Regions from separate parts of the Proteus sp. Marseille-Q3619 genome, predicted to be linked through region 3. Evidence: predicted binding sites of a transcription regulator. Region 3 holds the regulator's gene; each other region holds the start of a gene.

Region 1 (8,200 bases), 3.2 Mb from region 3:
TAAACTCGCAGTTAATGCAATACCCGTTAAGATTAAACTGGCAGGGGCATATTGGTGCCTTTTACCCAACACTAATAAGATAATCATAACAACGCCGCTTCCTAATAACGCAGTTCCCCATTGTGATGTTTGTAAAGTGCTTCCCAGAATTAAGCTAGAAAATACCAAAGCGAAGGTTGCACCTGATGAAACACCTAAAATATCTGGGCTGGCTAACGGGTTATAAATTAAACGTTGTAAAATAACGCCAGCAATAGCCAGTGCAACACCAGCAAAGAGTGCTGTTAATAGACGAGGAAAACGCAAAGCCCATTGATAAACGGAAGGTATTTCCCATAGCCATTGGCGCTCATTAATATGAATAAACAGGGTAAGCGCTAATCCAAGTATTAATAATGCCGTTATTCCTATGACCGTATAATTCGATATTCTTTTAGTTTGAGAAATAATTGAAATAGAAAGCTGATCTTGAGCTCGCATTTTCTTACGACTAAACCAAATTAATGCTGGCGCCCCAATAGCCGCTGCCGTAACACCACTAGGAATAACTGTATTGAGCCACTGACCAACCCATATCGCAAGACTATCGGTAATTAACAGCAAACATATTCCCATTAATCCACTTGCAATGAGTTCTTGGCTAGCCGTTCTAGATCCTAATGTTCTAACTATATTAGGTGCAAGTAATCCGATAAAACTAATTACACCAACAGCCGTAATAGAAACAGAAACTAACCAAGTACTTAATATAATAAAAAAGGCAAATGCAGGTAAAACAGAAAGCCCACGAGCCGCCGCACCTTCATGCCCTAAACGTAATAAAGTGAGAATACGAGGTGCAAAGATAAAAATAAGTAAAACAGGTGTTATTCGTGGTAATAACCAATAAACTTTATCCCAGCCATCTTGTGCTAAATCACCAGCTCCCCACATGAATATATTTTGAGCAAATTGTGAGTTTAATGTCACTAATGCCGTTGCAATAGCGCCTAATAAAATATTGACCACCATACCTGAAACAACTAAAGGTAAGCCGGTCATATTGCGAATACCTGCAATAATAATCACCAGAGAAAAGGCTAATAAAGCGCCAATTGTTGCAGCTACTGCACTGTAATCTGTAACCCAGCCAGTGAACCAAATATTAACGATCACTAAGGCTAGCCAAGCACCTGATGAAGTTCCTAAGGTTAAAGGGGAAGTTAAATTATTTTGCGTTAATTGCTGCATTAAACTGCCAACAACACCAAATAACCCGCCAATAACAACGGTCATAGCTAAACGTGGTAATTGTGCATGCAAGAAAAAAACATCAGCAAAAGGAATTGTTGTGGCTGAATTAGCCAATAAATACAATTGATGAGATAAAGAAAGAGAATTATCAATTTGTAAGTTGGTAATGCTTAATAAGATAATTACCAAAAAATAGAAAGTAGGTTGCTTAATTTTCATTACTAGGTGCCATATCTAATAAGCTTTCAGTAATGGCTTGCGCCATTAATGTCAATGATGTCATTCCTCCATAATTCCAGACAGGTTTGACTGAATGAAAATGCCCATTTTGCACAAATGGCATGGCTTTCCATAATACTGATTTTTGCAGTTTACTTTCATCAGGAAAAGGCAACATATAAAGGACATAACCATGTTTAATCTGTTGCAATACATTCATTCTTCGTTGATCAATACCCCAAGGTTGTGGCGGTAATGATATTGCCGATTTCAGCCCCAGCTTATTTATCACATATTCGGTTGTTGAATTTTCAGTATATAAAAAGATGGAGGTGAGCGTAGAAAAACGGATCACTTCTACTTCAGGTAATGTGATAAATGCCTGCTGTAACTTTGCTTTAAATTGCGCAAAAGTAGCGTCCATTTCAGCTAACTTTTGTTGTGCGAGAGCTTCTTTTCCCAAAAGCGAAGCAAGGGTATTAAAATGCGCCAGAGCGACTTGTGCCGCATTATCTTGGCGAGAAAAATTAGGTAAATAAACCACAGGAGCAATGGTTTCTAATACAGGTAATAAATCTTGTTGTGAGCTTGATGCTAAAATAAGGTCAGGTTTTAACGTCGCTATTTTTTCTAAATTAGGCTCTGCTCGCATACCAACTTCTTCAATAGAATTCGGTGCAATAGGGTGAGCAACCCATTGGTTATAACCTGCAATTTCAGTTGCCCCTACGGGGTTCACTTCAAGTGTTAATATTTGTTCAAGTAAATCCCAGTCTAAAACAATAATGCGTTGCGGTGTGTTAGAAGCCTTTTCATTATTATGTTGCGCCGCATTTACTGTGGGGGTAATTAATAAAATAACTAAACAAAAGGACAGTAAATTAACTATTGTTTGTAATATTACACGCATACCACCGCCACTTTATGTTGTTGTGAGCCTTTATTATCAGGGTGTTCAATCAGCTTAATGGGTGTTTCATAAAGCGAGGAGAGTCGCTCATCATCAAAAAGTAATGAGACCTCACCTTCAAACGCAATTTTCCCTTTTTTAAGTGCGATGATATGAGTGGCATAACGCAAGGCAAGGTTAAGATCATGCAAAATAACAATAATACCAACGTGCTGAGTTTGATTTAACTCACTCAACAATTCCATTAATTGGTATTGATGATGTATGTCTAATGCCGAGGTTGGTTCATCTAATATCAAGATCGGTGATTGTTGAGCGAGTAACATTGCAACCCAAGCCCGTTGACGCTCACCACCTGATAAATCATCTGCAAGCGTGTCAGCGAAAGGAAGTACTCCCGCTTTTTCCATCGCCATTGTGATAATTTCATCATCTTTTTTATTCCAACGGCCTAATGTTCCACGCCAAGGAAAGCGTCCTAAACACACTAATTCTCTGACAGTTAATCCAGCAGACGCGGGAAGTTTTTGGGGAAGAAACGCGATTTGTTTAGCCAAATCACGAGGCTTATATTGTGAGATATTACGGTTATTTAGTGTGAGACATCCACTATCAGGGATTTGCTGACCCGATAACAAACTGACGAGTGTCGATTTACCTGAGCCATTATGGCCAAGCACAATGGTTAATCCTGAATCTGAAATACGCAGTGAGGGTATTGATAGAATAGTGCGTCCACCGCGATCCATTTGAATATTTGAGAGTTCAAACATGGTCACTCATTTATAAAATCATATTCCGCCTTTTATTGCATGGTTAACAATAAAAAGCGGAATAAAAAAGAAAATTACCAGCGATATTTAGCGTTTAATAAAACAGAACGAGATTGCCCGTAATAGCAGTAATAATCACAGCCAGAGAGATATTCTTTATCAAGAATATTGTTGATATTTAACTGTAATTGCCACTGTTTATTGAAATTATAGGTTGCTGCCATATCCCATAATGTTGCACTTGGTACCGTTAAATCACTGCTCTTAGGATTATCTTTAGATTTACCTAAATAACGAACACCTGTTCCCAAGGTTAAATCTTGAGTTCCTGTTATTGGGATAGTGTAACTGCCCCAAGCTGACGCGGTGTGTTTAGGAATTAAACCTGCTTGTTGTTTACCTCTATTACCCGTGTCATCTGTTTGCATATCGGTATAGGTGTAATTGGCTTTTAACGCTAAACGTTCCGTTAATTGCATTTCACTTGTTACTTCAATACCTTTTGAAGTCACTTTACCTGTTTGTGTTGAAACAAATGTCGTTGGGTTTGCAACAAGCGCATTTTTCTGAGTGATATCAAACCAAGCAATATTAAAGTAGCCATCCATAAAATCAGGTGTATATTTCACACCTGCTTCAATTTGATCACCTTTTAACGGTTTATACAGATCCTTTGTTGCTGGATCGATAGTGCTCATTACCTCAAAGGACTCGGAATAACTGACATAAGGCGATAATCCATTATCCGCTAAATACATTAATCCTGCATTCAGGCTAAATTCGCTATCAGTACGAGATTTATCCTCATTTTTTACTTTTGCTGTATTTTCTGTTTTTACCCAATCTTGGCGTACACCAGCAACGGCAACCCAGCGACTATCAAATTTGGTTTGATATTGTGAATAAAGGCTATATTGGGTTTTATCAATAGTTCGATTAACGTTATCTGCTGGATTGAGTGGGGTATAGTTTCCGTAAATAGGGTTCCAAGGATTAATGGTGCCAAAACTATAATTATCTTGTTCATCACCTTTAGTTTGGTGATATTGCAATTCTGCGCCTGCTAATAATGTGTGCTCAAAGTTATCCGTATCCCATTCACCGACCACATTATTATCAAAGGTAATACTTTGATTTTTACCATCACGGAAAACAACACCGCGATTCAATTCTGTTGCTGTTATATCTGAATTAGGAAATGCATAAACGCTACGTAAAAGCAGATCGTTATAACCATAATTTAAACGTTGAGAAAAACGCCAAACATCATTGATATTACTCTCTAATAAATAACCAGCTGAAATTTGGGTTCGTTTATATTTATCGTATCCTGGTTCACCTAAGTTGGTAGTAGGCTTTATTTTACCAAAAGGAGATGAAATTAATGTACCGGCAGCAGGGAAGAAAGGATTAGTTGGCGTACCGTCATCATGCAAATAGGTTGCCATAAAGGTTAATGATGTATCATCAGTCAGGTTGATCGCGACACTTGGCGCAAGGTAAATACGCTCATTATCAGTGTGAGATAATTCTCCATCTGATTTTTTCATTAATCCAACAAGACGATAGCGCACACGTTTATCATCGGTAGCACTTGAAACATCAAAACCTAAACCACGTTGGTCATTATTTCCGACCTCAAGAAATACTTCATTTTGAGGTTTAAAACTAGGCTTCTTTTGTACCACGTTAACCGCACCACCTGGTGTCGATTCACCAAATAATACCGCCGATGCGCCTTTTACCACTTCGATTTGTTCAAAACCATAAGGCTCTAATAACCATGTATAATAACCATCACGGAAAAGGCGGCTACCATCTAAATAGGTTGCTGCTTCAAAGCCACGAACACGAAGCCAATCTGTGTCGTTATCCGCACCATAAGGTTGAGAGACAACACCAGATGTATAACGCAATGCTTCATCTAATTTTTGTGGAGCATGTGTTTCTAGATCTTGTTGAGAAATAACAGAAACCGATTTAGGTGTTTCTTGCAAACGTGTATTTACTTTTAGTGCTTGAGCGCTCACAACAAGCTTCTCAACGTGTTCTGTTTTTGCTGTTTCTTCAGCAAAAGCCTGTGTAGTCAAAATAAAAGGAAGGGTGGCAGAACAAATTAATGCCACAGGTTTCAATTTAAATGCATAAAAATCAATCACAATAAGTCACCGAATAATAATCATTACTATTACCGCTATTATTCATGTAATCGATACTAAGGTAAATTAATTTATGCAAAAATGTCTATAAATGATAATTTTTCGGGTTAATTAACTGCTTATGTCAATCCAAGCAAGGCGTCCACCGACAGAAGTGCTGCGATGTCGTGCATGGTGGCTTAAGCATAAAGTTCGCATTCCTGCTAATTGCTGTGAATACCAAGCTCCTCCTCGCATTAAAGAGCGTTGGCCATAATTTCGTAAATAAACCTGATCGTGATCTTGCTGATTTATTGCTGGATATAATCCTAATGCTTTAAATAACGTGGGTACATCAAGATTATCAGCGGCCATTATTGCGTTAAAATCACCATCCATTAATCCAGCAGGATAACCATTATCTGAGGGTGCGCCGTTATAGTGTTTTATTGAAGTTGATAAATTAGATTAATTTTATATTACACGATTTATTACTCAGGATTATTATGATTCGCGTATATATAAATAAATGTGATATTGATAAAAATAAAATAGATAAAATTCCTACTAAAAAAATGGATATGACATCTCATTGAAAAATAAATAATTTTTTCAGTAAAGACAAAGAATAGACAGTTTTAAAATTAATGCGTGCATATATTACAATCAAAAAACAGCCATTATATAAAATAGAAATAAAGTTATAGATGAGAATACTTAAATTGTATTATTGATACAATGGCATATGTTCTACATTATAAAAAGAAAAGTATTTTTTATTAAAATAATCAAGACATTTATTTACATTAAGTAATTTTATTATTATTTTTTATTATCTTACTTTAAATTTTTTCAAACTAGGCGAAATATGAATAGCATAACCATAGGAAATAGTAAACTAACATCAGCTCAGATTAATAGCGTTTTATCTGGAGAAAAAGTCAATAAAGTCATGACTATCTGGGATAAGATAAAAGATTTTTTCCATATTAGCGATAAAAAGCAAGTCATGACATTACTTTATGATGTTTATTATAACCCTAAAGTTTCATTTTTAGATAAAATAGGTAAATTTCAAGAACTAAGGAATTTATCACTAAGTGATTATAAAGATACATTTAACATTAAAATAGATAATAATGTTTTTTATTTTGAGATCAATTTTATTCAGGATGGTACACATATATTTAAAATTGGTTGCTCAAAAGAACAAAATGAGAATATTATTAATAATCAAAGCATTAAATCATTGTTTAATCAATTACCCCAAGATGATATTAATCATATAGTATCAATAGTAGTAGATAAAGTAGATAAAATAAATAAAATGGAAAATAAAAACACGGAAGAAAAAATAGAATTAATAAGAAGCAGTTTATCATTATTATTGAATGATGATAATTATAGAGATAACGAACTAGATTCTTTAAAAAAAGGAAAATCAAAACTAAATGAGGTTGCATCAAAAAAAAATTGTAGTGGAATGACAAAAAAATATGTGATGGATAAAATATGGGAAATAATAAAAGAAAATAGTAATGAAGAATATAATGATTCTTATACCAGTTTATTACTAAACAATATTTTTAACGATAAATTTTATTCAACCTATAATATAATACATAGTTATCTGGGATTGAAAGAAATTCTCAATAAAGACAGAAAAATATTAGATATAGAGTTTACACCAGAAAAAGTAACTTTTTTCTTCTAGATGAAAATAATAATAAAATCATATCCAATGAACATTCAAATATAACAAAGGAATTTAATTTAGAGTTTGCAGCATTTGAATACATTATAAATAATGAAAACTTATACAATAATGCAACCTTAAAGGAAGACAAAGAAAATTTAAATAATTTTTTATCTACTTACGATACATTAAGTGAAAAATTAAATGAAAAAGATAAAGGCGACCTTTTTATTAACACATTGAATTTAAAGGCGGAAAAAATAACATTAGGTGGAAAATTAGATTTAATTAAATCGATATCTAAACAATATAATAATAGTAATATAGATAAAAAACTGGACATTAAAATAACTCAAGAAAAACAAATAAAATTTAAGATTAAAACTAGTGAAAAGGGGAAAGAAAATGTATTAAAACTTACCATCCCTTATGATGATAATAATTTAGGTTTGCTTAATATAAATAACTTTAACAATAGCGACTTTTCCACTGAAAACAAAATAAATATATTAGCAAATTTAGATAAGTATAATAAAAACTCAACCATATTAAAAATCTTTTATTATCATAATTCTGAAAAACCTTCAGAGTTAAAGGAAGAATATGGAAAAGAATATGGAGAAAAATTTGAAAGAAGAAAATTTGAAAAAGAATTTCGCGAAATAATCGAGCCTTTATTGATGGATGAAAAAAAGACAAATATTTTTGAAATTAGTACCGAAGAAAAAAATATAATAGAAAACTTACCTAAAAGTATCGGCATTTATAGTGTCGAACAAATAAACGGAGTATTTAAATATTATAACGATATATTATTTATAAAAAGATTAGACTTACAAGACATTGATAATAGCAATGAATATATAATAAATTCAAAAATCGATAATTTAATTTTAAATGGCAATAACAAGAAAGAAACTATTAGCAAAGAGTTTTCCGATGTGCTAAATAAAACAGTTGTAGAAAACATCGCCGAAAAATTAAAAAAAATAGAAATAGAGTCTAAAAAAAATAAAATAAATATTTTATCTTCCAATAAAATTGACACAGAAAATCTTAACAAAGAAAAATATCTCGACACCTTATTTTCTGGAAAGTTTAATGAAATTATAGAAACATACTATAAAGATGGAAAATTTAAGAATATAACTGATTTATTGGAAATTAAAGTAGATAAAAAAAGTGAAAAACATGAAGAGATAATTAAAATTAGAGTATCAGAAGAACATGC
Region 2 (8,200 bases), 550 kb from region 3:
AATCTGTTTCTTTATTCTCAGGTGTAAATAATGTGGCTCCTGATTTTTTTAATTCATTAATAAAATTTTGTGGATTTTGAAGGTGATATTTTAGTTCAGCTTCAAATTTACCTTGAAAGTGTTCAGACATACGTTTTCCCCAATTTAGCGTTAATGAATTATAGCGCATTAACAAGGTGCTCTTCTGAGATAAAAACGAACTTTTAGTGTTATTTCATTATTTTCTATTTTAGTAAATTAGATGAAAATATTTAAATAGAGTAATGGATAAAATTACTATGAAATAAGGATAAGAGGATATAGTGTTATTAAAAAAAGATATAAGGGAAAATAAAGGGGCGTTGCCCCTTTATTATTACAGAACACCTTCGAACGGGTTCCAACTTTGATCATTTTTGGTTTCTTTTAAGTAGTATGCATAGTTGGCTGTTATCGCCCATAAAATGTTAACTGCGATACCCACAGCATTGATAACACCATTGTTTACAGGTAAAAAACCAATAATAGTAAAAATGGCAATATTAATAGCAAATAATGTTAATGCCTTGCGCCATAAACCTAAAATAAGAAAGTAAATAAAACCAAAGAAAAATGCCCAGATATTCATTCCAATAAGAATACGTTTACCAAAGGAGAGTTCTTTATAAGCAGCTTTAAATTCTGGCGTTTTAGGTGCTGGTCTCTTATACACATCTGACGCTGCCGACGACGGAGAGGGAGCAGTTATTGGCGGAGGGCGCATCATTAGAAACAAAAGCTTATACACATCTGACGCTGCCGACGAATAGAGAGAGGGAGAATCCTTTACATAATTTAACATCATGAACAATATAAATTTATTAAGAGATTATTAATATAAGAGTTTATATAAAAAGCATTAAAGTGACTGTATTTCTAGTCATTTTTTAATAATTATCTTATTGCTTCAGAATATATTTTTAATAATTACTCTTAAAAATAAACAGGATAAAATAAAATATCATTTTGAATGGATTTTATGGTGAAAAGAATAAGAAATCTGGCTTATGACGAATACCAGATTTCTTATGGAAGTAGGAAGTGAGTGATTAACGCACGACTAATACAGATGATTCTGCGTAACTAACCACTGAAGATGCGGTAGAACCTAGAAGATAAGTTTTCATACCAGGATTACGAGAACCAATGACAATCAGCTCTGCTTGAATTTTTTTTGCGGTTTCTAAAATTTTATCGCGAGGATTGCCTATAGACACGTAAAATTGAGTTGTACTATTGGGAATATCAATGTGCGATAAATTTTCTTTTAGTGTGGATAATGCAATTTCAATACGTTGTTTGTCACTTGCTAGTCTATCTTGGCCTGCGAATGCAAATCCGACAAAAGACTCATAACTTGGAATGACTGATAAAAAATGAATATTCAATTTGTCAGCGACAGACAATGCTTTTAGATGAGACACAACCTTGTCTAATAAACCAAGCTCTGTAAAATCAACGGGTACTAACACTGTTTTTGTCATAGTGGCTCCTAATTAACCTTTTATTATGATTAGGGCTTTTATATTAATTTTTTGTGCATACAAATATGAGTTGCCTACTAATCTTATCAGTCAAAATGAAAAACTGCACAAAAATTGGAATTATTTTTATTTTTTGAGAGTTATGTATTTTTTTATGTGAAAAGAGTGAAAAAAACTGCTGTCTGAAAAATAAATATGTAGCAATATCAAATAGAAATCATAAAAAAATAGGGAATGATAACAAGTAATAGAAGGATATTTTATTTTTCTAATGATGATTATTGTAGATATTACGTTGTATATATTTATTGATATATGGTAAAGCTTATTTTTGAATATTTTTTAATGGTTGGAATATGATTTTTATTTAATGCTAATTTTAATTTCTTGGATTATAAAGAAAAAGTTAATAAATATGGAAACTAAAATTAAAAGTCAAAAGTGAAATATTATATTTATATATTTCAATGCGTTAGGTTATTTTATGTAATGGTTAAATACATGTTTTATCTTAATGATAATAAATGCTATTTAGCTTTTTAATAGTATTAAAAGCATATTACAAATGAGATTGGTTTTTATTTTTATTACGGCTAATTAATTAAAAAAAATAAATAAAAGCACACTTAAATAGCTATATTTTTATTTTTAACTGTGCATAATATCCATAATGTTAATTTTCATCGCAAGGAACGTAAAATATGTTACATCAAGATATGATCAACAAATTGAATGAACAGCTAAATCTAGAGTTTTATTCGGCAAATCTGTATTTGCAAATGAGTGCTTGGTGCGACGATAAAGGGTTTGATGGGGCTGCTAAATTTTTAAAAGCTCACTCTCGTGAAGAAATGGAACATATGCACCGCTTATTTGATTACTTAAGTGATACAGGTGCAATGCCTTTACTTGGGGCGATTGAAGCTCCACCTGCTGAGTTTTCATCATTATCTGAGTTATTCGATAAAACTTACGAACATGAAAAACATATTACATCTGAGATTAATAAATTAGCGCATGTTGCAATGACAACTCAGGATTATTCAACATTTAACTTCTTACAATGGTATGTTGCAGAGCAGCATGAAGAAGAAAAATTATTCAAATCAATCCTTGATAAATTAGCAATGGTTGGTGACAGTGGAAAAGCTTTATTCTTGTTAGATAAAGATCTGAACACATTATCAACATCTGCACATGTCTAATTATTAATAAAGCTTTAAATAGCCTAAATTAATAAATGAATTATTGCGCTCTGCTGTGAATGAATAGCAGGGCGTTTTTTATTCTTCTATATTACCTCCCTTTCTATTGTTGCTATTCTTATCTCTTCTCTTACTTACATTGTCTGTTTTTTACCCTAAAAAATACCTACCCCATGTTATTTATACAGAGTGGTTATTTTACTTTTAGTTGTATTTGGTTATGTATTGAACTGTTTAGACTGTCAATATGGGTATTATATTTTCTCAAAGTGTAAAAATGGGTGATATTTGAAACAGAAACTGGTCTAAATAACATATATTTTGAGTGCTAGTTCACAACCTTTTATTTCTAATATCAAGAAGCGAAGATCTTGACGTAAATTTGCTATAAAATATTTTCATAAATAAAAAAATCACCTGTAATTTAAGAGGTTATTATGTCATTAAATACACTTAAGACATCTTGGGGTAAATTATCGGCTATTGCTGTTTTATTCCTTGGTATGTCATACCAACAAGCATTAGCACACGCACACTTAAAATCACAGTTACCTGCTGAAGGTGCTGCTATTGAACAAGCGCAAGCGCCTAAAGTTATCACACTAGACTTTTCTGAAGGTATTGAATTAGCCTTTAGCAAAATTAAAGTCACTAATAGCGACGGTAAAGAAATTACCGTAGGAAAACTGAGTTTAGATCCTGTTAACAACACTAAATTATTATTGCCTTTAGAAAGTGATTTAGCAGAAGGTAATTATTTAGTTAATTGGAACGTTGTTTCTGTTGATGGGCACAAGACAAAAGGTTCTTATCAATTTAGTGTAAAATAATGACACCTGAAGACGTTTATATTTTATGCCGTTTTTTCCATTTCGTGGCAGTCATGTTTATGTTCGGACTGAGCTTCTCGGCTGCCATTCTTGCAAAAGATAAGTTCATTCCTCTTATTCAAGTCCGTTTGCGCCCTGCATTAGCCATTAGTACCGTCACTGTCTTTATTACGACTTATTTATGGATGGTTGTGCAATCTGGTATTATGGGAAATGGATGGGAAGACGCTTGGTCATTCGAAATATGGAAAGCGGTATTAGGTACTTCTTTTGGTCAAGTTTGGCAATGGCAATTGGTATTAGCAACCGTTGCATTAGCCGTTTTATTTATACACCAACGTTATATTCGTAACTTCTCTTTATTAATTGTTGCTTCAATTATGTTGATCTTACATGCATCAATTGGTCATGGTGCCATGTTTGCAGGATCAGAAGCGATATTTTACAAAGTTAACCAAAGTATTCATCTTATTAGTGCTGCCTATTGGTTTGGTGGTTTATGGCCATTTGTTGCTTGTTTGCAATTTTTACGGAATAAAGACGAGCTTGCAGATGGAATGATCAAACCTATCATTAGTACAATGAAGCGATTTTCACTTTTTGGTCATATTGCTGTTTTATTGGTTATTATTACCGGTGTTATCAGTGCCGTTATGTTAATTCCAGGATGGCCAGCCGTACAATTATCATCTGAATATCAAAGTATGTTATGGCTTAAAATTAGCTTAGTGGTGTTAATGCTTGGCCTAGCTGTAATCAATCGTTATGTCTTAGTTCCTCATATCCGTAAGAAAAATAACTTTCAATGGTTGCTAGTAAATAGTTGGTTTGAACTATTACTTGGAACAATGGTTATTTTTACTGTAGCCATCTTTGCGATTAACTCACCCGTATAGATTGTTATATAATCGAAAAAACCTAATTTCTTAAGTGAGACATCCACATGAAACGCTTTTTATTAGCGGGAATGTTAATGCTTTTCTCTTTTCAAGCATTCTCGGCGGCACCTATTTCAACGGTCAGTAAACTTCAATTTGGTGACGATTGGCCATTTACTCGAGAAGAAGTGATGCTCAATTGCCGTGCTGATGGTGCTTGGTTTGTGATTAATCCAGCAACACTGATGCAGTATCCACTTAATGAAATTGCAATGAAACAAATGGAAAGTGGGAAAGTAAAAGCACAGTTAATTGATGTTATTTTACTGCCAGATCCTAATGCACCTGAAAAGAAAAAATCAGTAGAAGTGATACAGAATGCGATTAAGTTGCTCTGTGAGAGTAATTAATCAAGTGATTGATAATATGACTAAGGTTTTTTATTTTTATCGTATTGATTTTAATAATAAAAATTAAGAGCAAAGATTTTTTGAATAGAAAATGGTGTGCTACTAGGTTGCTTACTGGATCTTTACATATTGTTAGCTAATATTTAACAGTAGGTTGTGAGATAGAAAAGTCTGAGTTAGTCCTCGATTTTTGTTTATGCAGTAATCAACAATTACTTTTTAGCGCACGGCTCGCAATGAGCCATTTCCCTAAGCCAGATAAATGATTTATCTGGCTTTTTTTATGTTATTTCGCTTTAGCATCTCGTTATGCCACTTTTAAGATCCAGTGGTGATTATCTTTATCATAAGCATGACGATAAAGCAGAATATTTTTATCTTTCAATTGGGCTGGAATACTTGTGTTTTCATCCCATCCATCTAATTGCATGCAAAACTCTTTGTCATAATCACATGGAATATGAATATAAGTTAATTGGTTATCAGAAGAGTGTTTCAAAGTAATATCTTCAATTTCATAGCAAGCAATTTTCAACGTTGTCTTTTTCATAATAAAACTCCGGATTAAGCGATGTCGTGTTGTGTTCTGTTGTGTATTGTTGGTGGCATTTATTTTAAAGAATGCTTTTTGACCGAACAAAATTAAGCATAGTATAAATGGAATCTATTTCCAAAATATTTTTTGGAAATAAAAAAAGCGGATCATTTTTTGTGATCCGCTTTAAATAAATTATCTGAAATAGGGCAGAATTGTCTAATTTTTAAGGTTTAGGTATTGCTGTTCCCCATTCATCCCAATCTTTGGGTTCTTTATCATTTAAAATGAAATTCTGTTCCTGTTTTGCTTTCGCTTGTAATGGTGTGGAAGGTGGTGTTGCAAAAGTGATCCCACCGCGTATAAATTGCTTGAATGTACCACTACGAATAACGCCGCCAGTTAAACCAAACGAGAAGTTATATCCAGATGAGAGCCAAAACTCAGTATTATTTCGAACTAGGTATTGGTATTTTTTACTAATACGGATGTGAATTAATACTCTGTCAGACATGTTTCCTAGTTCAAGACCTGTTACGGCGCCAACTTCAAGACCACGGTAGTAAATTGGTGTACCAATTTGTACCGAACCCGCTTCAGTGGCATTTAACACAAGATTTAATCCATCGAGATAGCGTGAGTCTGTAATGTTAGATGTTTGCAATTCAAATTGACGATATACGCCACCATTGCCAGGTTCTGCTTTAATATAAGGTTGTATAAGTGAATCTAAGTTATCTAATCCTGATGCTGTTAATTCGGGAGTAACAACAGCGAAGCGACTGCCTGATCTCGCAAAGGTTTTGACATAATCAGGGTAGAGAACAGCAGATACAGTCACTGCTTTTCTATCTGGTGAAAGGATTAATGATTCGACTTGTCCAATATCAATGCCTAAATAACGAATAGGCATTCCTTCAGAGAGTTTGCTTGCGTCATATGTTTTTAAAGTAATTTGAGCACCGATAGCTCGTGCGCTAGTTTCTGATGGATAGAGTTTGTAACGTGAAACGTTATTATTGATATTTTCGAAATTATCAAAACTGATTGCGCCTTTTAATGCGCGATTTAGTGGTGTTGCTTCAACAGTTAATCCTGAGCCATTAACAGATACTTTTGCTGCCCCTTCAGTCCAAAATACACTCTTTTCTGTAAGCAGATGGCGGTATTGCTTTGAAATATAAACATCAATATCAAATTCATCCATTAAAGGTCGAACATCAGTAATTTCACCGACTTGGAATTGATGATAAAGAACCACTGAACCTTTTTGTATCCCAGGAAGGCTTGCTGCTTTTAAAGTGAGTGTCACGGGTAATTCATTACCATCAACACTGGCTTTAGCAAAAAAGTCGTTACGATAAAGGCGATACTGTTCTTTAGGTGTTCCTTTAGTACCTTGAATAAGATGAATGCCTCCTTCAAGCCATTCTTGAGGTGTCGCGCCTTGAACTTCAATGCCATTTAGACCCATATTGACGTTAATTCGGCTATTAGCAACAAATTTACTATTTTCATAAATATAATGTTTATATTCAGGGGCAATAATTGCATCAAAAATAACTCCATCATCACTCATATTACGCTGAATGATTTGTCCAATAGTAATTCCTCTAAAAAGAATAGGTTGTCCTGCATCGACGCCCCAACTTTCTTCACTGGTTAGAGAAATGATTAATCCATCTTCGCCATATATTGCTTTACCCGCATCTACGGAGGTTGCTGATTGTAAAACAAATTGCTGGTTTTCTTGTGCTGGAGGGCTGTTTTCTGGGGAATCAAACGCAATTGCACCATTGATTAAAGCAGAAACACTTTCCATTTTTACTGATACGCCACTTTTTAAATTGAAATTACCTTGAAAGCCCGAGACGTTCCAGAAATGGCTATCTTGGCGAATTAAGTGGGCATATTGTTTATCAATACTAAGTTCAATAAAAATACCTTGATTATCAGGGCGAATCGCATAGCTATACACTTTACCAACAGGAACTTGGCGATAATAAACTTGAGAGTCAACATTGAGTGATCCTAGTTTTTCTGTCGTTAGCGTTATTAACTGCTGATTTTTATCAATATTAGCTTGAGGACGAACTTCCTGAGCAATAAATTTAAACTGCTTTTCACCATCACCTGGTAACATGCTGATATAGTTACCACCAACTAAAGCATCGAGCCCAGATACGCCAGAAAGGCTGGCTTTAGGTGTAACTAACCAAAACTGTGTGTTTTTGCGCAGTGTAGTCGATAGATCTTTGCGGATATCAGCTGTAACAATAACTCGACGTAAGTCATCGCTTAAAGTGACATCTTTAACAAGACCCACATCAACGCCTTGATAACGAATAGGTGTTCTGCCAGAGACAATTCCTGATGCGGATTGAAAATCAATCGTGATTTGTACGCCTTTATCTTGCCAATGTTGGAAAAGCAACCAACTAGCAATAAAAATGGCGATAACAGGGAGTAGCCAAAATGTCGAAATTTTACGCTTGCGGCGTATTTGGGCTTGTGTGTCCTGAACGTCGTTTTCTTCTTGTTGCATAAGTATCCCATAGTAAACGACTATCCAACCATTCAACGGCAAGGATAGTAAGAATAACCGCAGTACCAAAATAAAAAGCCGCTGGTCCCATTGTGAAAGTCATCAATTGATCTCGATTAATCAATGACATCATCAGTCCAATCACAAAGAGATCAAGCATTGACCATCGTCCTATCCAAGAGACAAAACGGTATAGTTTCATTCGAAGTAGGGGGTCAATACGAGAATTAAAATGAATGCTTAATAATAAGCCCAGCATAATTATAATTTTGAAAAAAGGCACAAAAACACTGGC
Region 3 (8,200 bases):
ATCACAATCACGCTTTAAACAAAAGCCTTTGCAATGCATCAATTAACAATAGTGGTTAGATAGTTCCACACACCTTATCAATCTCATTTGCAGGGAATTGCATATCCTGCATGATGCTTTGTACCATCGTTCTCTTGCGCTCTGTGTTTGAGTTAGTGATAACCCAAAACGGCGTGCCTGAAATATGGCGCGGTTTTGTATGACGTCCACTATCGAGTAATGTTTGTTCATCACCAGCAAAATAGATGCGTGTTCGTCCATGTACTGTTTCAGCAGATTGAGTAAAAGTAGCACTATCTAGGCTATATAACGTAGAAAGGATCTGTAAAAAACGATCAACTGATTTTGTTTTTTCTGCGTAACTATCAGATAACAGCAGTTCTCGCATTTCACGGATCGGATTTTTTGCTGGTGTAATAGCTGGTGTTATAGGTGTAGGTTCAGCTTCCTGTTTAATAACAGGTACTTGTACTGACTCAGTGACAACGACTGGTTGTACGGGCTGTTTGGCATCGAGCTTCAGTAGACGCCTTAAAATATCTGAAGCGCTTTCACCGATATGTCTAGTTTCGCTAGCAATATAGCGGTAAAGTTCGTCATCAATTTCTATCTTTTTCATTGCTACCCAGTACTATTTTCAAAAAAAAGTAATTAGGATTATAAGATATAATCTTTAAAAACAAAATAGGCAAAATTTCAATAACTTAAAGAGGATCTATTCAAGATCCTGCCATTTTAAAGGCTAAGCTCGGTATTTATCCTATTGTTTATCTTGGTATCATCTTCTATTCTTTGAACTTATTCACACAAATTCAGTTTTAAACGCCGCTATATCACACTATCCCAGCCCCCAAATAATATAAAATTCTAATTATTTATTTTTGAGCAATGTCAAGATTTCAACTTTTTAAATAAGTTTGGAGCATACATCTAGATAATGGCATTTTTATGGTTTTTTATAAATTTATCTTATCAATTATTTCTGAACTTCATTACTCTTTCATATTATTGCGATAAGTTGGCTTAGCATCTTGTGCATGTCATCATAGAAGAAAATCGCAATCATCTTGGTCATTAATATGAAACTCAATACATTACTAAATTATCAATTACACCAACCTGAAACGACACCTGTATCTAATTTACCTATCGTCTTGATCCATGGCCTCTTTGGTGATCTCAATAATTTAGGTGTTTTAGGTCGTGCACTTCGTCAAGATAATACCGTGATACAAATTGATGTGCGTAACCATGGACACTCTCCTCATAGCGAAAGTATGAATTATCAAGATATGGCGCAAGATGTGCTCGCATTGCTTGACAGTTTAACTATCTCAAAAGCCATTATTATTGGGCACTCAATGGGAGGCAAAATTGCGATGGCGATGACAGCATTAGCTCCCGAACGTATTGCAAATATTGTTGTGATTGATATGTCACCCGTTACTTATAACGTTCGCCGCCATGACAAAATTTTTGCAGCGCTTGAAGCCGTAACAGAAGCTAAAGTCACACGTCGTCAAGATGCTGTGGAAATCATGCGTCCTTTTATTAAAGAGGAAGGTGTGATCCAATTTTTACTCAAATCATTCAAAAATGGTGAGTGGCTATTTAATTTACCTGCAATAAAAAATGCTTATTCAGATATTATTGGCTGGCAAGAGGTGCCTGCTTGGCATCATCCTGTATTATTTATTCGTGGCGGTTTATCACCTTACATTTTAGATGAGTATCGTGAAAACATCGCTCGTCAATTTCCGCTCGCGACCGCCTTTGTTGTCGCAAATACAGGGCATTGGGTACATTCAGAAAAGCCAGATACCGTTATTAAGACTATTCGTCGTTTTTTAGAGAAAGCTTAGTTAATAAACTTAACAGCTTAAAATAACGTCACTGAAAAATGATAATTTAGTAGAATGTATAATTATTGTGCTTAAAAATAGCGTCTGTTGATAAAAAGACCAAATCACAATAAGTTAAACTCAGGAAGCAGTGGCGAGACATCACTATGTGGGGTATTATTGGGCGTTTCGCAATTGAGTCATTGGTATACGCCCTTTCACAGCAAAATTTATGGCAAAAGAACAAACTGATCGCACCACACTGGATTTGTTCGCAGATGAACGCAGACCTGGGCGACCTAAAACAAACCCGCTTTCTCGGGATGAACAGCTTAGAATTAATAAACGCAATCAATTAAGACGTGACAGAGTTAATGGTTTACGTCGAGTTGAGTTAAAATTAAATGAAGATGCTGTAAATGCTCTCAATGAGTTGGCGACAGAAAGAAACGTCAGTCGTAGTGAACTTATTGAAGAAATATTACTAGAGCAATTGGCGCAAAATAACGCCTTAAAAATGCATCAAAACAAGAATAGTTAGCAGATAAACCACACAAATTCGACAGAATTAGCCTGCTATTTTCGTCAAAATACGTTTTTAGTTTTCTATTATGAAAACACAATGCTTATCTTTCACTAGTAATTGTTCAAACACAGACAAATATACTCTAAATATTTTGAAGTGTAGCTAGGTGACAAGTGAATGAATCACTAGAAACATACAAGAAGTATGTGACTTGTGGAAATATACGTAGTCAATAACGCTACAATTTGAAATATAACGAATTTAGAATAAAAGAGGTTATCTCACTTTATGGCAATCATAGGAATATTCTTCGGCAGTGATACTGGCAACACTGAAAATATTGCCAAAATGCTTCAAGAAAGACTGGGCGCTGATAATGCCGAAGTTCATGATATTGCAAAATCCAGTCAAGAAGACATCGAAGCGTTCGATATTCTGTTACTAGGTATTCCTACTTGGTATTATGGTGAAGCACAATGTGATTGGGATGATTTTTTCCCAACACTAGAAGATATTGATTTCAATGGTAAGCTTGTTGCACTATTTGGTTGTGGTGACCAAGAAGACTATGCAGAATATTTCTGTGATGCAATGGGTACTATCCGCGATATTATTGAACCTCGTGGTGCAGTTATCGTAGGACATTGGCCAACCGAAGGTTATCATTTCGAAGCCTCTAAAGGGCTTGCAGATGATAATCATTTTATCGGTCTTGCGATTGATGAAGATCGTCAACCAGAATTAACCGAAGAGCGTGTTGACGCTTGGGTTGCTCAAATCAAAGAAGAAATGAGCCTAGACGAAATTTTGGGATAATATAAATACTCAATATTGAGAATGATAATTATTCAATGGTGTGCTAAGATAGTGTGATAGGTGGGGTGTTTATTTTTAAATATCATGCCTATAATCAATGAGGTTATTTATTCACCCGAGTATTAATGAATAAAGCCCATTTGTGAGCACAAAAATTAAATTCACCATTAGCAACAGGATTAAATCCGCATGACCGACAATAATAAAGCGTTAAAAAATGCTGGGTTAAAAGTTACACTTCCTCGCTTAAAGATCTTGGAAGTGCTCCAGGATCCTGAGTGCCATCATGTCAGTGCTGAAGATCTCTACAAAAAACTTATCGATATCGGTGAAGAGATTGGTCTGGCAACAGTGTATCGCGTCTTAAACCAATTTGATGATGCTGGTATTGTTACCCGACATAATTTTGAAGGTGGTAAATCAGTATTTGAATTAACTCAACAACACCATCATGACCATTTAATTTGTCTTGATTGTGGCAAAGTTATTGAGTTTACAGACGATGCAATTGAATTACGCCAAAGAAATATCGCTGAACGTCATGGTATCAAACTTTCCAATCATAGCCTTTATTTATATGGCCATTGTGCTGAAGGTAATTGTAAAGAAGATAGCCACGCACATGATGAGAAATAATTCATTCTGGATAATCTCTCAGTAAAAAAAAGGAACTGTGAACAGTTCCTTTTTTATTGGCTCCCGCTATGAACCTCAATATTATCGTGTAATGACGTCACCTTAAAGATAACATAAGCTATATCAATTCACTTCGTCACACTAATACTGTGTTTGATATGTTTTAAATGCACCACTATCGTAAAAGTAACAATAACTAACAGTGACCAAGAGCCCCACTTCCCTGCATGCACGGCAGACCAAGCACCAATTTGGTTTGGATATTGCCAAACACCGAAGAACGTACCAAAATTCTCAGCAAGCCAAATAAAGAAACCAATCAGAATAAAAGCAAGTAATAAGGGCATTTTTCGCTCTGTATCATAAGGCGTAAAATAAACCACACTACGAGCATAAAGACCTAAAATAAAGGCCGTTAAATACCAACGATAATCACCAATAAAATGATGAGAAAAGAAATTAATATAAATCGCAAGTGCAACCAATGTTGCCAGCCAATAAGGTGGATAATGTTCAATTCGTACCTTTAAAAAACGCCATGCTTGAATTAAATAACTCCCCACAGCCGAATACATAAAGCCTGTAAATAATGGGACTTCCCACAATTTCGTGTAAGCAAAATCAGGGTATTTCCATGAACCAATTGCCGCTGATGTTTTAAATAACTCCATCACAAAACCAACAATGTGGAAAAAACAAATCGCTTTTAATTCATCCCATGTTTCTAACTTTCCCCACACCATCCATAATTGAAAAGCGATAGCGAGAATAAGAAGCACATCATAACGAGGTATACCAAAAACACCGTTGCTTGGTGTTGCAAATAAAATAAAAAAGAAAAATCCTGCAAATAAACAAGAACGTGCCTCTTTCACACCAAAAAAGAGAAATTCAACAACAAATCGTTTTATACCTTTAAAGGGCTTCAATGGTGGTTCTAATAAAAAATCATCCAATCGCTTTAACATGTTTCTTCCTGAAAACTCGCATTATCGAACAGCCTTCAATGCAGAATAATAAATAAGGTGAGATAAAATGAATGGCAAGAAATTTGCCATAGAATAAAAAAACGTACAAGGATGAAAAGGACGAAAAAGAAAGGAATGAAAAAATAAAGGTATTTACCCCCACTACGATACCCACTCTGACTGCCTTTACTTAGGGTAAATACCTTACGCAAATTCTGCGAAATAACTGAAGCACAGGAGATAAACATAACCCACTCACATTTATCTCAGACGACATGACATGACGACTTTACTTCATTACTTTTACTACATTACTTTTACTACATACTGCGATTTTAAAACGACTCTTTACTTCGACTCTTCTACTTCTTACTACTGCAGCTGACAACTTCACTTTATTAACGAGGCTTATTTGTAAGGTTCTTCTTAATTAATGCATCTCTATCTTTCTACTACTTATTTTTACTTATCGTAATCGTATTTAGCTTTTTTAGTTTTATTCAGGATAAAGTGCAATTAATACACTTTATCCTTATGCTGATATTAGAAAATAGTGAATGGCATTATCACGTTAAACTTAACGTCTTTTTCATCTTGGAAGATATTACCAAAACCACCGTCATAACTTGGAATATCGGAGTGGTTATCGTAACGGGTATAATGAAGCTTAAAGAGAGTACCTTTAGCGCGACCTTCTTGAACCGTATACATAATATCCGCATTCCATGCACTTTCTCTGATACGCTGACCTTGGTCATAAACGGCTTTACCACTTGGTTTCGCATCCCATGCGTAAATATATGAAGTACCGACAGCCCAACCTGACAGATCCCAGTTTTTCAGATCATACATAACGCCAGCATAAAGTGCTTTTTCTCCATTGGCGTTAAAGTCAGAACGACCATCCCACCAAACATCAAGACGACCGTTAGAGGTTGCCCAGCCTGGAGTCATACGTTGTAAGAAATAACCTTGATTACCTTCAGCTTTAACCCACGTTCCTTCTACTTTGAAGTCAAATACATTGTAGGTATAACCAAAAGTCAGTGCTTGTAACCATGCCAACCCATCATAAACGTCATTAACACCACCGCCGGTAACTTTATCTTTAGCACCGTAGAATTGGTAAGACGTTCTTAATGCATTGTCAGCAATTGGAAAATCATAAGAAACTTTGCCAAAATACTGATCGATATAACCATCGGCCTGACCAAATGCAGCTTCTAACACTAGGCTGTTTTTAAAATCATATTTGGCGCCAAAAGAGTGAAGATAGCTGATATTAGTTTCTAGATCAGCTTTACGGAAGTTATACATATTCCGATACCATGGTGCTTTATATTCATCCGTCCACATATATGAGAAAGATAATTCACCGCTTTTATCGAAATCGAAAACTGCACCCGCTTCAGCACCGCGATAAGTCCCCGGTAAGAAGCTCCAATGTGGACGCAATAAGCTTTGGCCTTTAGGTTGAATATATCCACCTTGAGCCCAGAAATTGCCTAATTTGAATTTCGCAGCCGCTTTATAAACACTCATGCCACTGCGATCGCCAGTCCATTTTTCATCCCAGCGACTTTTTGCATCACTAAAACCGATTTCATTAGGTGCAGCTGGGCCACTGTTATTCAATTCAGCTGCGCCAAAAGCAGCTAAATCAATACCAATAAAATCACCAAGGTAGCCTGATGAGAAATCTAAATTAGCGTTGAAAGTAGAATGGTGTAAGTTAGCTTTGTATTTGCCGTAATCAGGGCTATTTGGTGTTAACTCTTTTCTATCACGGTCACGTTGCCAATAAAAAAGACCGCCTGTTAAGGTTGAGTCGTCAATAAACCCTTCAGCATGAGACATTTTTGCAGGTAGTGCAGTTACAAGCAATGCGCCCATAACGGCAAGTGCCACCCTGCCTGGTTTAGCATGTTGCATAACCATAGCATTGTTTCCTCTTTGACTTTGACTAAAAAAGAAATAAGCACAATGCCTATTTCCAAATATAAAACCCCAAGTGGGGAAAAAACCTAAATTAGGTTAGAAACAGCATATTTTTCGCGACGCGAATTATCAACCTAAAAAAAAGAATTTTTATCAAAATATGACAAAGGACACATAACCAAATGATCGTTTCATTTTCTTACTTTTATAATTATTGACTAAAAGTAATCATAATTAGTTGATTTAAATGTATTTTATAAAACAATCTTTAAATGATATGAAATTTCGTTTTTATAGAAAGGAATAATAAGCAGTACTTATAAATGATCTTTTTTAACAGTGTGAAATAGGCGGTATTAATCACACTTTTCTTATTACAGTTTTATTTAGCGTGATGGTATGAAAAAACAAAAGAATAAAGTGATAGTGAATAAACTATTTCAAATGAAATAAATGAAAAGTTATCACCTAAAAAAGAAAAAACGAAAGACTAATCAAATTAAGAATAGTAAATGTTTAATATCAATAGATGAAAAATCATCCAAACTAAGATGTAAAACAGATAAAAAAATGCTCGATAAATAATTACCGAGCATTTTATTCATTAAAGTACTAATGTGTCTTAAAATGCGTCAAATTAACCTTGCTGAGAAATCTTCGCCCAAGTGTCTCGTAAGCCCACAGTACGGTTAAACACAAGTTTATCCGCTGTTGAAAGCTTATCAGCACAGAAGTAGCCTTCACGCTCAAATTGATACGCTTTTTCGATAGCAGCATCTTTTAAGCTACGTTCAACAAAACCTTCACGAATAACTAATGATTCAGGGTTAATTGTTGATAAGAAATCATCTTCTGCTGCTGGGTTTGGTACGCTAAATAGACGGTCATAAAGACGGATTTCAGCAGGAATAGCATGTGGAATGCTTACCCAGTGAATAACGCCTTTTACTTTACGCCCATCAGCAGGATCTTTATTTAGAGTCGCTGCATCATAAGTACAGTAAATGGTCGTAATTTCGCCTTGATCGTCTTTTTCGACACGTTCTGCTTTAATCACATAAGCATTACGTAGACGCACTTCCTTACCTAGCACCAGACGTTTATATTGACGGTTTGCTTCTTCTTTGAAGTCTGCGCGATCAATATAGATCTCACGGCTAAATGGTACTTCACGCGTACCCATTTCTGGTTTGTTTGGGTGATTTGGTGCAACAAGAATTTCTTCACCTTCTGGCATATTTTCAATCACTAAACGAACTGGATCGATAACCGCCATTGCGCGTGGTGCATTTTCGTTTAAGTCATCACGAATACAAGATTCCAAAGCTGCCATTTCGACGTTGTTTTCTTGTTTCGTCACACCAATACGTAGGCAGAATTCACGAATAGATTCTGCGGTATAACCACGACGACGTAAGCCTGAAATCGTTGGCATACGAGGATCATCCCAACCATTCACAATGTTTTCTGTCACA
Region 4 (8,200 bases), 120 kb from region 3:
GCTTGTAGTTTTGTTGCCATACCACCCGTACCTAAACCTGATACACTATCACCTGCCATTTGGCGTAACTCATCATTGATATCAAAAACTTCAGGGATCAATTTAGCATCTGGATTACTACGAGGATCAGCGGTGTAAAGCCCTTCAATATCCGTTAGTAATAACAGTTTATCTGCACCGCCTAAAATAGCCGCTAATGCTGATAAATTATCGTTATCACCCACTTTAATTTCCGCGGTAGCAACAGCATCATTTTCATTGATAACGGGGATAATATGGTTATCTAACAGTGCATGTAAGGTATCGCGTGCATTTAAGAATCGTTCTCTATCTTCAATATCAGCACGCGTTAATAGCATTTGACCAATATGAATACCATAGATGGCAAATAACTGTTTCCATACTTGAATTAAAGCACTTTGCCCCACAGCAGCAAGCAACTGTTTTGAAGCAATAGTTGCAGGCAAATCAGGATAATTCAAATATTCACGCCCTGCTGCAATTGCACCTGAAGTGACAATTATAATCCGATGCCCTTTTTCGTGTTGTTTAGCACATTGGCGAACCAGCTCAACAATATGAGACTGATCCAGACGTCGTGAACCACCAGTAAGTACACTTGTCCCTAATTTAACAACCAGCGTTTGGCTGCTACTCATAACATTTACCATTCTTGTTGATTATTTAAAAAGATAATACACAGTTTTATCAGGAGAGAAGCGTTATGCCAACTGACATAACGCAAAATCTATGAAAAGTTGCCCTAACACAAAATTAGGGCTGAATGGGAAGCGGAAATTTGTTCATTTTTTCATCTGGAATGAGTGTCATCTCTAATTCACTCACCGCGAGTTGAAGAAATTCATGAAAACGAATAAGTGTTTCATTAATTGACTCAACAACATCATTCTTACTGATGTTCTGATGGAGCCAATCACCATTTTTATCGAATAGCCCAATTTGATAACGATAAATGAGCTGTTCATTATTGCGTTCTAATTCCATCCACCAGCCCCAAAACTCTCGTTTTTCCGGCGCGACTTTTTTATTTACACAAACAGCTAAACAGTCAAAAAAGAACTGGCTCTCTTGGCATTGTTGCTCTCGGATATATGGGCCGATTTGAGCAAAACGCTTTAATAACTTACCTCGGGTAGGGTTCAAAGATGAAGTCATAAATTCAGTCTCCTTAGAAACTCTACTGTTATATAATCTAATATAATTAGCAAGTTATTGTTCAAAATTAATTATATTAATTTATCATAGATCCAATCTGCGCTTTTTTGTAACGCGAGCTCTAAACCTTCGTAAAGCGGCTTATCATTAATAGCAAGAATGTCACCATCCATAGAAGAGCGTGCAATTAATTGCGAATCCTCTTTAGGGCTCATTTCATCACCTTTCCAATAGACCCCCATCATAGGAACAGGCATACGCCGCCCAATCAGGCCTTGGTTTTTCAGGGAGTAACTGCTCAATGATAATCGAAGATTATTCTCATCAATATTCCATAACCCTAAGCGACTTGCTAACACATCAAGATACATCACAGGAATTTTTTTCTGCAATTCAGCTTGGGTAAAGAAAGCGTGGATCAAAGGGCCTAAGGCAACAACGCCTTTAATCAATTTTGGGTAGATATAAGCTAAGCGCACAGCAATATTACCGCCAAAGCGAAAGCCCATCACACCAACACGAGTATGATCAATCCAAGGTACTTCAGAAAGTTGTTTTAAAACTTCACCTTGTAATTGGCATGTATCTTCCGTTAGTTTTTGTTTTACTGAATAACCAATTGCGGGCATATCCAGTGTTAGCATTGCAATACCTTTAGGGGAAAGGTAATTACGGAAGAAGCTGACATAATCGCTTTGTAAACCGTCTAATCCGCCACAAAATAACACGGTAGGATAAGGGCCTCTACAATCTTTGGGTAAATGCAGAAAACCCGTTGTCGTCCCTTTTCCCTCTAATTTAAATGTCAGTTTTTTGACTTCAAAAGAGGAGAATTTTGTCGCATTCTCAAAAGCTTTCATCGACAAAATAACTGCTTGATCCGCTAAAAAATCACCATTAATAAAGGGATATGCAGCAATACTATAAAGATGTGCGGCTTGTAACCAACAATCTGCTGCGGCATCACCAGACTCTTCACGTAATGCTTTTTGTTGCCAGATCATCGCTTGATGTGACCATTCAAATGACCAGCCACCTTTACGATACCCAACAACAGTATCGATAAATTTTTCATCACTACGAGGTGCATCAGGCACCGCAATTCGGCTTAAGACCTCTTCTATTTCAATAGGAGAAATACCACGCCAAATCCATTGTAAACGTTGAATTGTTCGATACCAATTTAGCTGACTTGTTCCATTTAATACAGAGTTTGTCGCTATATTTGATTTTGGATGTGTGTACTGTATTAATGTTGACGTTTCTGCGTGTTTTGCACGAGGCTTAAACAGTGTTTCAGAAAGGTTTTTGTTCTCTGTCATATCGCTCTTCAAATCAGTGGATATCGTGTAAAGGGGCTTAAAAGTCTGGCTTTATCATAGCATGAAATCGACGGGAACAATGTGTATCACGACAAGCAATCGCACGAAGACATCATAAAGAGGAAGAGAAAAGAGAAAAAAGCTTAGAAACAAAAATCCCCGCCTAAGCGAGGATCTCAATTAAAACAGCAAAGCGAATGCTATCAACTTATTTTTGATCGCAAACAGGTGGAATAAAGGCAACACCCATATCCCAAGGCTGTTCAATCCATGTATTTTGCGGAATATCAACCACAAAATCATCCACTAAAGGACGCCCTTCTGGTTTTGCAAAGATAGTGACAAAATGCGCTTTTGGATACATCTCACGGATAACTTTAGCAGTACCACCAGTATCGACTAAATCGTCAACAACGATAAAGCCTTCACCATCACCTTCTGCTTTTTTTAAGATTTTGAGGTCACGCTGATGATCGTGGTCATAGCTAGAAATACAGACTGTATCCACATGACGGATACCTAATTCACGAGCAAGTAATGCAGCAGGGACTAATCCCCCACGGCTGACAGCAATAATGCCTGTCCATTGTTCGACTGGTAGTAAACGTTGCGCCAATTGACGGGCATGTATTTGCAACATATCCCACGTTACAACATATTTTTCGCTCATAATATTGTGATCCTAGCTACTGAAATTTCGAGAGAAGCTTTTTTGCGGAAAAAAAGGTTGCGCGAGATTATAGTGATTTGAGCACCTAAAAACCAGAGAAAACGTGAAAACAGGTGAGATTATCCTGATTTTTTTCTGTAATGTCTTTTTTCGATTAAAAAATGAACCATATAAAAAATGAATACAAAATAGAGATCTAATTTCTTAGATAGAGATGTGAATAGAATGACGCATTCATCAGAAGAAAGTGATATTCTCAACTATATTGGCGTATAACGCTCAGAATAATAAAGCTAACCCTTAAAAAAGCGGTAGGCTATCAATAACACAGATGCTGTTAGAGGAGATCCATCGTGTCTGAACTATCTACTCTATCCCCACAACCACTATGGGATATTTTTGCAAAAATTTGTTCGATTCCACATCCATCACATCATGAAGAAGCCTTAGCTTCCCACATTCTTTCTTGGGCAAGTGAAAAAGGACTTTTTGCAGAGCGCGATGCCGTTGGCAATATTTTAATTCGTAAACCAGCAACCAAAGGCATGGAAGATCGTAAAACGGTTGTTTTACAAGCACACTTAGATATGGTGCCACAAAAAAACAACGACACCATTCACGACTTCACTAAAGATCCAATTCAACCTTACATTGATGGAGAATGGATCAAAGCGAAAGGCACCACATTAGGTGCAGATAATGGTGTTGGTATGGCATCTGCATTAGCTGTTTTAGCTGATGACACTGTTAAACACGGCCCATTAGAAGTGCTGTTAACCATGACTGAAGAAACAGGTATGGACGGTGCTTTTGGTTTACAACCGGGTTGGTTACAAGCTGATATTCTTATCAACACAGACTCAGAAGAAGAAGGTGAAATCTACATGGGTTGTGCGGGTGGTATTGATGTTAAAACCACACTAAACCTTTCTTACGATGCAATCCCAGCAGGTCACGTTGTTAAACAACTGGTTCTAAAAGGATTAAATGGCGGCCACTCTGGTGGTGATATCCATTTAGGCTTAGGTAACGCAAATAAATTATTGGCACGTTTTTTAGCAGGTCATGCAGAAGAATTATCACTGAAATTAATTGATTTCCACGGTGGTACACTGCGTAATGCGATTCCTCGTGAAGCAAACATTGTTTTTGCAATTCCAGCGGATAAAGTCAAAGAATTAGAAGCATTAAAAGTACGCTTTGAAGAATTGCTAAAAAGCGAATTAGCGATCGCAGAGAAGAATCTAAAAGTTGAATTAATTGATACAACAACAGATAAAAAAGCGTTCACCGCAGATTGCCAATCTCGTGTCATTAACTTACTTAATGCAATGCCAAACGGCGTTATTCGTATGAGTGACGATGTTGAAGGTGTTGTTGAAACTTCACTAAACGTCGGTGTTGTTAGCATTGTTGATGATAAAGTAGAAATTCTGTGCTTAATTCGTTCTCTAATCGATAGTGGTAAAACCTATGTTGTTAGCATGCTGACAGCATTAGCAAAACTCGCTAAAGCCGATATTGAAACGAAAGGCGGTTACCCTGGTTGGAAACCAGATGCAGATTCTCCTGTTATGCATTTAGTTCGTGACACTTACCAACAACTGTTTGATAAAGTGCCAAATATCATGGTTATCCACGCAGGTCTTGAGTGTGGTCTGTTCAAAAAACCTTACCCAGATATGGATATGGTTTCTATTGGGCCAACAATCCGTGGTGCTCACTCACCAGACGAACGCGTTCACATTAAGAGCGTCGGTCAATACTGGCAATTATTAACCGCGATTTTAAAAGCAATCCCTGCTAAATAATCTCGCTTTAACGTTAATAATGAAACCCGCTTATTGGCGGGTTTTTTGTTACTGAAGTCTCTGCAAAAAAATCATTTCTCTCTCATTCTCAATGAATTTCCCTTAAATATCACAATCCATAGAATGCTAATTATTATCATTAGCATTAATGTTTAATGAGTGATATTTTCACTGCTCCGCAGTTAAAGTTAAAAATAAAAAATTCAAAGGGATCGATTGTGTCTAATAAAAATTATGCTGTTAGCGTCTTACTTGCCTTACCGCTAAGTCTGTTATCTGTTCAAATTCATGCAGCAGTTAATCAAAATACGCCTGAAAAAATAGTTGTGACAGCAACTTCATCACAAGATCCACAAGCGCCTGTTTCAGGTTTTGTGGCAACAAAAACATTATCAACAAATAAAACACCGACTGAAATTGAAAAAACACCACAATCCATTAGCGTGATCACCCGTGATCAAATGGACGCTCAAGATGTCAGCTCAGTTTCTCAGGCGTTACGTTATACACCTGGAGTTTTCACAGAATATCGTGGAAGTTCTAATCGTAATGATGAGGTTTTTATTCGTGGATACAGTTATGCACCACGCTTTCTTGATGGATTAAGTTATGGAATGGGAGCTTCATCGTCAACTGGCGCAATTGATCCATGGTTATTAGAGCGTATTGAAGTTGTTAGAGGACCTGCATCTGTTCTTTATGGCCAAGTAAACCCAGGTGGCCTTGTTGCAATGACAAGTAAAAGACCAACTGCATCCCCTATTCGTCACATTCAAGTACGTGCAGGTAATGATAAATTAGCAGAAACCGCTTTTGATTTTTCGGGTACATTGAGTGATGATAATCGAGTTCTTTATCGTCTAAATGGTATTGCTAAAACACAACATACCCAAATAAAAAATTATAAAGAAGAGCGTTTTGCGCTCGCTCCTGCCATTACCTTTTTACCGAATGAACAAACACGTTTAACATTATTAAGCTTTATTCAGCAAGAGCCTGAAGCCGGTTATCGTAATTTTTTACCCGCTTACGGTACAGTAAAAAGTACGCCAGAAGGTACTATTCCCTTTGATTTTGATGTCAATAATCCCGATTACCATAAATCATGGCGCCAGCAATATGGTATAGGTTATGAATTCGAACACGAATTTAATGACACACTAAAAATTGTACAAAATGCTCGATACAGCCATATTAATCAAAAATATAAATATCTTGTTTTTGGTTCTTTAAGAAAAGATAACCCTTATATTCTTGAGCGCCGAGCTCAACAAGAGCAGCGAGAAACAGATACTTTAGGAATAGATACTCGCTTACAAGCTGACTTTGCTACTGCAAAACTTAATCATACTGTGATTGCTGGTATTGATTATCAGTGGAGTAAAGATCAAGATAATTTACTTCGTGCAATGGGCCCCGAGTACGATCTTGATTGGCGTGATCCTAATTATCACTATCCAATTGATATGAGCTTACAAAAACCCGCAACCGATCAGCGACAAAAGCGTGATCAAATCGGGTTGTATCTACAAGATCAGATCCAATGGAAAAATTGGATCTTACTTGCAGGCTTACGCCAAGATTGGGCTCAAGTTCGGACTCATGATTTCTTAGCTAAAAGCTATGTTCAACAAGATGATCATAAGTTAACGGGTCGCGCAGGGCTTTTATATTCTTTTGATAATGGTATTTCTCCTTATATTAGTTATAGCACCTCGTTTGAACCTAATTTACAAACTCGCCGCGCACCAGGAAGTGCCCCTTTTGAGCCTAGCGAAGGTCGTCAATTAGAAGCTGGAATTAAATACCTCACACCAAATGAACAAACATTGGCAACACTCTCTGTTTATCAATTACAGCAACGCAATGTGACCAACTACAATGCTGAAAAAGCGTATTTTGAACCAGTGGGTGAAATTAGAAGTCGTGGTGTTGAAGCACAAATTAATAGCCAATTAACTGAAAATATTTCATTTATCAGCAGTTATGCTTATACCGATACTGAAGTAAGAAAAACCATTATTGTGGGAACACAGGGAAAAGAACTCCCTAGAGTTCCTAAGCACATGGCATCATTTTGGGGTCAATATGATGAAACATCAGGGCTATTCAATGGCTCTAAAGCAGGCTTTGGCGTGCGATATGTTGGCGTATCTCAAGGTGATACCAAAAATACAGTCAGTGTGCCCGCAGTTACGCTTTATGATGCCATGATTGGCTATTCATTAGGTGAGCTATCACCTTCTTTAAAAGGTGCTGAAATTCAGCTTAATATGAATAATATTGCGAATAAACACTATGTTGCATCTTGTGCTGGTGATACTGCCTGTTTTTATGGGATCGGCAGAACAATGACAGCAACAATGAATTATCGCTGGTAAGACTATATAGATTAACTACATAAATTAACTACGTTAGCCATAGCCTGTCTGTTGATCGGCTATGGTTTTTTTAATTCTTACAGTGCTAAAAGAAGTTGTCGTTCTATTTGCGGATCTTGTAAGGTGACATGAAACCCGATTAATCGCACACCTCTGCCATTTCGGCGCTCATGCCATGCTTGGTAGGCAATATTTATTAAATCGGCTTTTTCTAAAATAGGATGAGTATGCTCTTGTGTCGTTAATTGAAAATCATCAAATTTTAGTTTAACGCCTTGCCTTGCTATCCTTAAATCGGGTTTCACTTTTGTTAGTCGCCTTTCTAATTCGCTATATAATCCGTCAAGTAATGCCAAGCAATCATCCCAAGAATTAATATCTGAAGCAAAAGTACGTTCAACTCCGACTGATTTTCTAAGTCTATCAGGGTTAATTTCACGTTCATCGATGCCATGACTGCGTTCCCATAAATTTTGACCAAATTTTCCAAATACTTTTACTAAAGAAATGACATCAGTACGGCGAATATCAGCACACGTTTCTAAGCCCATTTCTTGCAAGCGAGCAAATGTCACCTTACCTACACCTGGTATTTTGTTAAGCGGTAATTTTAAAATAAAATCATCGACTTGCTCTGGTGTAATAACAAATTGCCCATTTGGTTTGTTGATATCAGAGGCAATTTTGGCGAGAAATTTAATCGGTGCAATGCCTGCGGATGCAGTAAGATTTAACTCATCAAAAATTTGTTGGCGAATTTCTTGAGCGATCAACGTTGCAGAACCATGACAATGCTTACTGTCAGATACATCAAGATAAGCTTCATCGAGTGAAAGAGGT

Evidence for each region. The regulator Fur, encoded in region 3, represses iron uptake genes when iron is present. The targets are predictions, from matches to a motif close to ATAATAATGAGAACNACTATCAA.
Region 1: a site for Fur is predicted at 5,308-5,330, ahead of ACWPWK_RS00625 (TonB-dependent siderophore receptor). Genes of this name have one in related genera too.
Region 2: a site for Fur is predicted at 2,068-2,090, ahead of ftnA (non-heme ferritin). Genes of this name have one in related genera too.
Region 4: a site for Fur is predicted at 5,103-5,125, ahead of ACWPWK_RS14795 (TonB-dependent siderophore receptor). Genes of this name have one in related genera too.

What each region holds. Positions count from the first base shown of each region.
Region 1 covers NZ_CBDIMP010000001.1:128,002-136,201, reverse strand. The annotation lists gene fhuB (Fe(3+)-hydroxamate ABC transporter permease FhuB) at 1-1,452, opposite strand, end outside; gene ACWPWK_RS00635 (iron-siderophore ABC transporter substrate-binding protein) at 1,442-2,362, opposite strand; gene ACWPWK_RS00630 (ABC transporter ATP-binding protein) at 2,353-3,135, opposite strand; gene ACWPWK_RS00625 (TonB-dependent siderophore receptor) at 3,210-5,294, opposite strand; gene ACWPWK_RS00620 (hypothetical protein) at 5,406-5,672, opposite strand; gene ACWPWK_RS00615 (hypothetical protein) at 6,142-6,987, shown strand; gene ACWPWK_RS00610 (hypothetical protein) at 7,209-8,200, shown strand, end outside.
Region 2 covers NZ_CBDIMP010000001.1:3,878,840-3,887,039, forward strand. The annotation lists gene ACWPWK_RS18160 (class IV adenylate cyclase) at 1-130, opposite strand, end outside; gene ACWPWK_RS18165 (DUF2628 domain-containing protein) at 356-691, opposite strand; gene ACWPWK_RS18170 (universal stress protein) at 1,068-1,502, opposite strand; gene ftnA (non-heme ferritin) at 2,204-2,707, shown strand; gene copC (copper homeostasis periplasmic binding protein CopC) at 3,145-3,537, shown strand; gene copD (copper homeostasis membrane protein CopD) at 3,537-4,433, shown strand; gene ACWPWK_RS18190 (YebY family protein) at 4,481-4,825, shown strand; gene ACWPWK_RS18195 (DUF1480 family protein) at 5,133-5,375, opposite strand; gene ACWPWK_RS18200 (PqiB family protein) at 5,587-7,905, opposite strand; gene yebS (membrane integrity lipid transport subunit YebS) at 7,847-8,200, opposite strand, start outside.
Region 3 covers NZ_CBDIMP010000001.1:3,333,359-3,341,558, reverse strand. The annotation lists gene seqA (replication initiation negative regulator SeqA) at 56-619, opposite strand; gene ybfF (esterase) at 1,080-1,862, shown strand; gene ybfE (LexA regulated protein) at 2,074-2,382, shown strand; gene fldA (flavodoxin FldA) at 2,656-3,183, shown strand; gene fur (ferric iron uptake transcriptional regulator) at 3,373-3,819, shown strand; gene ACWPWK_RS15365 (DUF817 domain-containing protein) at 3,948-4,787, opposite strand; gene chiP (chitoporin ChiP) at 5,331-6,725, opposite strand; gene glnS (glutamine--tRNA ligase) at 7,363-8,200, opposite strand, start outside.
Region 4 covers NZ_CBDIMP010000001.1:3,215,581-3,223,780, reverse strand. The annotation lists gene proB (glutamate 5-kinase) at 1-659, opposite strand, end outside; gene crl (sigma factor-binding protein Crl) at 775-1,176, opposite strand; gene frsA (esterase FrsA) at 1,248-2,498, opposite strand; gene gpt (xanthine phosphoribosyltransferase) at 2,707-3,168, opposite strand; gene pepD (beta-Ala-His dipeptidase) at 3,522-4,979, shown strand; gene ACWPWK_RS14795 (TonB-dependent siderophore receptor) at 5,198-7,360, shown strand; gene dinB (DNA polymerase IV) at 7,438-8,200, opposite strand, start outside.